One region of the Shewanella sp. NKUCC05_KAH genome, then DNA from elsewhere that is predicted to be linked to it. Evidence: riboswitches for the same ligand, from Rfam matches in the RefSeq annotation. Region 1 holds a riboswitch; the other holds the start of a gene.
What was found. A riboswitch is a leader RNA that binds a small molecule or an ion and turns the genes downstream of it on or off. The one in region 1 is predicted to bind thiamine pyrophosphate.
Positions count from the first base shown of each region.

Region 2: linked by a shared signal. The riboswitch ahead of KO533_RS02540 (TonB-dependent receptor) and the one ahead of thiC (phosphomethylpyrimidine synthase ThiC) in region 1 are both predicted to bind thiamine pyrophosphate.

Region 1 covers NZ_JAHKQZ010000001.1:211,290-214,717, reverse strand. Annotated here, with positions in the region: gene KO533_RS00945 (hypothetical protein) at 330-1,706, shown strand; TPP riboswitch at 1,874-1,972, shown strand; gene thiC (phosphomethylpyrimidine synthase ThiC) at 2,174-3,428, shown strand, end outside.
Region 2 covers NZ_JAHKQZ010000002.1:152,599-156,026, reverse strand. Annotated here, with positions in the region: gene tsgA (MFS transporter TsgA) at 1-514, shown strand, start outside; gene KO533_RS02545 (Crp/Fnr family transcriptional regulator) at 582-1,262, opposite strand; TPP riboswitch at 1,460-1,598, shown strand; gene KO533_RS02540 (TonB-dependent receptor) at 1,653-3,428, shown strand, end outside.

The sequences.
Region 1 (3,428 bases):
GATGCTACTCGCTTCAAGACGTGAGATTTAACATTCAATTTAGCGCGATTATGATCCCAATTCCCAGCCTTATTTGTCTTAACTGGCAAGTGACTTATCAAGCACTGGCGTAAAGTACTGTGCTTGTCGCGTGTTGTATTCGCGTTGAACTTTGCTCTGTTTGCCTCCTCTAATCTGCGTTGAGCACTCGTAAGTAAATGCAATTATTGGGTAATTCGCTTTCAATATTCACCAACCCGATATTGGATTGATATTGAATTAGAGTGCAATCGTTCCACGTTAAGCATCATTGAAATCAATGGATACTATACAAAACCTAAGGATGGATTTTGCCTTTTCAACATCAACCCAAGGCCGCGCCTTTATTGACAGCATCTCCTACAGCGATAGCGATTGGAGATGATGCTGATAGTGCTTTGCTGATTTCGGCCACATCGCCAGAAGGTGAGACTTTTATCGCATTTGATCATCACCTCGGTGAACTGGATGCTGCTCAAACGCCTGTTTTTACCACTAATGCGGAGACATTAGCGTTCAATAGCGATGCAGATCATTCAGCCTCTAAGCATGACACCCAAGCTATAGACCAAGAGCAAGCCCAAGATTTGGTACTGCAAGAAATCCGTGCTGAATATCAACATCAACATCAACATAAATTGGTTCCTGAGTCTGAATCTAAACCTGAACTGTCTGGGACGATACAAACTAGTGCTCAGGGATTGGGTACGGGATCAGTTTTGCGTGCTCGTCAGCCGTATTTCAAAGGATTCAGTTTGTTATTTTTTGTGCTCTTAGTGCATGCGTGTTTATTTTTACTTATCTGCATTTTGTGGCGCCCGCAGTTAAATCCCTTTGGATTGAAGGAAATAGAAAGCCGTGGCCCTAAAGTGACAGCGATCAAGGCTTACTTTATTTATGCTCCCGCGGTAGAGAAAGCCGAAACCTCGGAGTCCAAAACTGAGATCAAGGCCGAGGATAAGACTGAAGCGATAAGTTCTGTTACGCCTACAATTGTTCCCACACCTCAAACTCAAGTGAAGCCTCTGCCAATACTTGAAAAGGTCATGCCTGAAACAATAGCACCCGAAAAGGCCGTCTCTGAAAAAGTAGAGTCGGAAAAAGTGAAGCCGGATACAGTTAAACCGGACATCACTCAATCGAGCCAATCTCAATTAAAGAAAACTCAATCAATTGCCCCAAGTGAAGTTCAACCCACTGAAGCGATGGCAAAAAAAACAACGAATACCTTGGATACCTCAGAATTAAAGCCGCAGCTTGGTGCTAAGAGTTCGCCCGCAGCAGAAGGTGAGAGCACAATAGCGACAAGCTCAAGCATGAGTTTATTCACCCAGCAATATTTTGAACGTCAGCGCGAGCAAGCGCTCGATGATCTCGTCATTGAACAGGCCGATAAGTTCACCCGGAAATCGAATATGAGTGAAATGAGCCCTGAGATGGAGGTGTTATTTGTCCCTAACGCCGATGATTTCGGTGGCACAACGAGCCAAGATTTACCCTTAGATCCAAATCGTATTGTGCGTAAAGGGGATACTTGTTATCGCGTGGTACAAGTCGGCACTCAAGTTAATCCTAACGCCGAAAATTTAGGTTTTCCCATTAACTGCAGTGGCAAAAAAATCAATCAAGCTATTGATGATGCCATTCAATCTCGATTAAATAAAATGATGCTCAAACCCCATCAATAGCTGCTTTCTTTTATGATCTATTTTCATGCTAATTATAGATTTTTTAGTTTCATTTTATTTAATAAATTAAAAACAATTAATTATGAATCTTTATTTTGGATTGGTGGTTAAGATTTTTAATTGCTTTTTTCCTTGTTTGTTGCTGCCGCTTCTGTCTATACTGCGCACTCATCTTGTCGGAGTGCCTCTTGGCTGAGACCGTTTATTCGGGATCCGTTGAACCTGATCAGGTTAAAACCTGCGAAGGAAACAAGCGTAATAACACACATTAAATCGCCAAAATAGACGGCTTGAACACCTGTTAACTCAGCAGTGTTTTAAGCCTTAATGTTTAGATTTAATTGTTATTGAGCAGGGTAACTCAATTTTTGAAGCCAGTGTTGGCCACAAAAGTTGATTACCATGTCCAGCTATCAACAACCCAATTCTCCAGACAAGCAACTCCATTTTTTAACGTGAGATTGCTTATGTCCAGTTCAAACCCAAACCCAGCTGTAGCTGTAGCTGCCAGTGCGATAGAAATCACAGCGCTAGAATCGACAATCCCTAATAAATCGACTGAGTCTAGTCAATCAATCGTGCCTAAGGCGCCGAGTCGCCGCGAAACCCGTGCGCAGGCCCAAGCCTTTATCGATACGCTAGCGCCACTGCAACATCCTAATTCACAAAAGATTTATCTCGAGGGTTCCAGTGCCGATATTCGCGTTGGCATGCGGCAAATTCTGCAGACTGACACCCTGGTCGGCGGCACAGATGATGCGCCCATCATGGAAAAAAATCCGCCAATCCGCGTGTACGATTGCGCCGGACCTTATTCCGATCCTGAGGCCGACATCAATGTGCGTCTAGGCCTTGGTAAATTAAGACAAAACTGGATCCTAGCCCGCAACGACACAGAGCAATTATCCTGCGCGACCTCAGACTTTACCCAACAAAGACTCGCCGACGACGGTTTAGATCATCTGCGTTTTGAGGCAGGCTCGAGTGCCATTGTCCGCCCACGCAGAGCGCTGCAGGGCAAACGAGTCAGTCAATTACACTATGCCCGTCAAGGGATTATCACGCCAGAAATGGAATATGTGGCGATCCGCGAGAACATGGCACTTGCCGAAGTACAGGATGAAATCCTCAATCGTAAAGCCAAGGGCGAAGCCTTTGGTGCCTTAGTCGGCGAACCGATTACCGCCGAATTTGTCCGCGCTGAAGTCGCCCGTGGCCGCGCGATTATTCCGCTGAATATTAACCATCCCGAAGCCGAACCTATGATCATCGGGCGTAACTTTCTGGTGAAAGTGAACGCCAATATCGGTAACTCGGCGGTGACCTCTTCCATCGAGGAGGAAGTGGAAAAGCTCGTCTGGTCTACCCGTTGGGGCGCAGATACGGTAATGGATTTATCCACAGGTCGTTATATCCACGAAACCCGCGAGTGGATCATCCGTAACTCGCCAGTGCCCATTGGCACAGTGCCGATTTATCAAGCGCTGGAGAAAGTGAACGGCGTGGCAGAGGATTTAACGTGGGAAGTGTTCCGCGATACCTTAATTGAACAAGCTGAGCAAGGTGTTGATTACTTTACGATTCATGCTGGTGTACTGCTACGTTATGTGCCGATGACGGCTAAACGCGTTACTGGGATCGTTTCCCGCGGCGGTTCAATCATGGCCAAATGGTGCTTGAGCCATCATAAGGAAAACTTCCTCTACAGCCATTTTCGTGAGA
Region 2 (3,428 bases), on a different contig from region 1:
TTTAACTTGGGCACCTTTATTTGTAAAACAAAAATTTGATATTCCGTTTGAAGATGCCGGTAATATTATTACCCAGTATTGGTCCGCTGCGCTAATTGGTGCATTAATTTCGACTGTGATTGTGACTCGTGTAAAAATTCACCATTTCTTAGTCGGTATTATTGCTTTAGCTATGGTGATCACCGCTGCCATTGTCAGTACCAATAATCTTAATTGGATAGCTTATTTAACCTATGGTTACGGTTTTGTGTGTGCTGCTCTTTATAATGCATTTATTGCTTATGGCGTGTCTTTTGTAAAAAAAGCCAGTAGCAAAAATGTGTCATATATTCTTATTAGTGGAAGTGCAGGGGCGATGTTTAGCCCAGCCATCAGTTCTTTCTTTGAACGTATTATCGGATTACAAACAGTGATGTATGTGATACCTCTGCTTTACGCAGCGATATTTATGCTATTGATCGTTTCAAGTCGGATGAAATCGGCTATGGAACAACACTCGCCATCGGTAAGTTAATTTACCTGTGCATCCATCCCACACTCGGTTGTTAAATTAAGTCGAGTGTGGGTTATGTTGAAAGCGGTTATATACCTGCTTCAACAAATTTCTTGAGTGCGTTGAGATCACAAATCCGAATGCCATCTTTTTTCCGCTCAATTAAGCCTCGTTCCTCAAGATTTTGTAGCGCCCGACGGTAGACTCGGTCGGTAGTGCCAAATCGTTCTGCCTCTAAATAACGTTTACTAAAGCCATCTACGGGCAAGTCATTTAAGTATTCATGGTAAATATCAAATGCCACGTTATAACTGATGGGATAGAGCAGTCGCCGAGTAAAAATATCCACTGTGTCTTGGTAGTCAATCGCAATTGCACTAGCGAAAAATAGCGCGAGTTGAGGGTGTTGACCGAGGCAATGTTGCAGTTTTTCAGCGCTAATCAACATGATTTCTAAGGGTTCACTGGCAATAATGTCTAGTTGACAATGGTACTGGGTGAAGAACTCCATTTCGCCAAACAGCTGTGAATCACAATCAATAGTACCTAATTGAAAACACCGACCATTTCTCGCGGTATGGCCGAGTGATACGCGACCTTGCTTCACCAATACAAGTGATGCCATCGCTTCCCCCTGCGTCATGAGGTGAGCGCCTTTTTTGAGCATTTTTATTTCGCTGATACAGCTAAGTACAACCGCTTCAATAAGTGGATAGTCTTGCTCCCATCGCTGGCTATAACGTCCTTTCGATAAAGGTTTTAGCTGCATCGACTATGATCCTCTTACTGTGTTCGAAATTGCGACCTTCTATAGCATTATCATGATAGGCGGTCAAATGGACGAAAGGATTTAGGCGGCTACTAAAGATATTTTCATCATACGAACTGAAGGGCAGTGGTTTTCGCGACATTTAATTGAATCGCAGAGATAAGAGTGCCCACTTTTTATTTCCGTCATGTATACTAGGCGCCGCCAAGGGGTGTTTGTTGTGCATTAATGTTACTCTGATTTTAACGTTAACGGCTGCAAACTGAGATGTCATCTGACGAACCCTTAGAACCTGATCCGGCTAATACCGGCGTAGGAATGGGCCAATTAACAGCACACTTCTGAATCGCTTATTCGTTGCCGGATCTCAAACATTATATTTGAGGTCCTATGTCAAACCGTAAAACGTCAAACCATCAATCCCCATTTTCAACCGTATCGCCAAGCTTATTTTTAGCCCGAGCGCCGCTGGCATTAGCCATCGCCGCAGCGCTGAGCACCCCTGTTTTTGCACAAACCGACGCTATCGATAAACCTGATCCCAGCCCTGAGATGGAAGTCATGGTGGTGACGGCGGATTTTCGCAGTTCAAGTTTAGAAAAAATGCCTTCAAGCATTACCGTTATCGACAGTCAAAAAATTCAAGATGAAAGTGCGCAACACTTTGAAGATCTGCTTAATTCTATCGCCAATTTTAACTGGTCAGGTGGAAGCTCGCGGCCGAAATATTTTCAAATTCGCGGTGTAGGGGAGCAGGAACAATACCAAGGTGCACCTAATTCTTCCGTGGGCTACATCATAGATGATATCGATTTATCCGGTATTGGTATGGTGTCGAGTATGTACGATTTACAGCAGGTCGAAGTGCTTCGTGGACCGCAGGGGACGCGTTACGGCGCGAATGCCTTAGCGGGATTGATTTATCTGAAAAGTAACGATCCCACCGATGTGTTTGAACATGGCGGCGAAGTGTCGTTAGGCGATGATGATTTACGCACTTTTAGCGGTTTCAGTTCTGGCCCATTAACGGATTCTGGCAAGCTGCTTTATCGTGTGTCAATGCAGCAACATCAGCAAAATGGTTACCACGATAACCTGTATTTAGGCCGTGATGATACCAATGGTCGCGATGAATTCAGCGGCCGCGCTAAGCTGCGCTGGTATGCGACAGATGATTTGCAGTTTGATTTAACTGTGCTGCATGCCGATTTTGATAATGGCTATGATGTGTGGAGTTTAACTAATTCACCAACCCAGACAACATCGGATCAACCGGGTGTTGATAGTCAGCGCACCACAGGCGCGGGTTTTAAAGCGACCTATTCTGGCGCAGAAAACTTCGAATTAACTTCGTTAACCTCTTTTGCGAATACCGATCACCATTACAGTTACGATGGCGATTGGGCTAACTCAGAATATTGGGCCTCTAAGCAATGCAATGATGACAATGGCAATCTGGCGCCGTGTCAATACGATTATTTTTGGGATAAAACGGGTCAGCGTAAAACCGCGTCGCAAGAGTTTCGCCTAAGTTCTACCGAGCAGGGCCGTATTTTTGCAGAGAGTACTGATTGGTTGCTTGGTGTGTATGCCATGAATCTGAAAGAAGATAACCAATTGTATTCTGAGTACAATACTTCGCTAGATGAAGTCTTAGACTCAGAGTATGAGGCGACAAACTATGCACTGTTTGGCCAGCTTGATACGGATTTGGGCTCAAATTATGCTTTATCTGTGGGGCTACGTTTAGAGCGCCGCAACAGCCATTACTCTGATACGAATAACGATAATTTCGACCCGAGCGAAACCATGTGGGGTGGTCATATTGCTGTGAGTAAAGTGCTGAACGACTCACACAATGCTTATGTCCGAGTCGCACGCGGCTACAAGGCGGGCGGTTTCAACATGACTTTGCCCGTCGAATTGAACGATAAAAAAGAGTTTAGTACTGAGACGCTCTATAACTATGAAATCGGCCTTAAATCCCATTGGTTAGCGGGACTTATCGATACTAATTTGGCGCTGTTCTATATGGACAGACAAGATCAACAGGTGGCTGCATCACAGCAAGATCCCGATAAACCACAGCGTTTTATCTTGTTCACTGAAAATGCAGGCAGTTCGAATAACTATGGCGCTGAGTTAGATGCAACCTGGTATGCCACG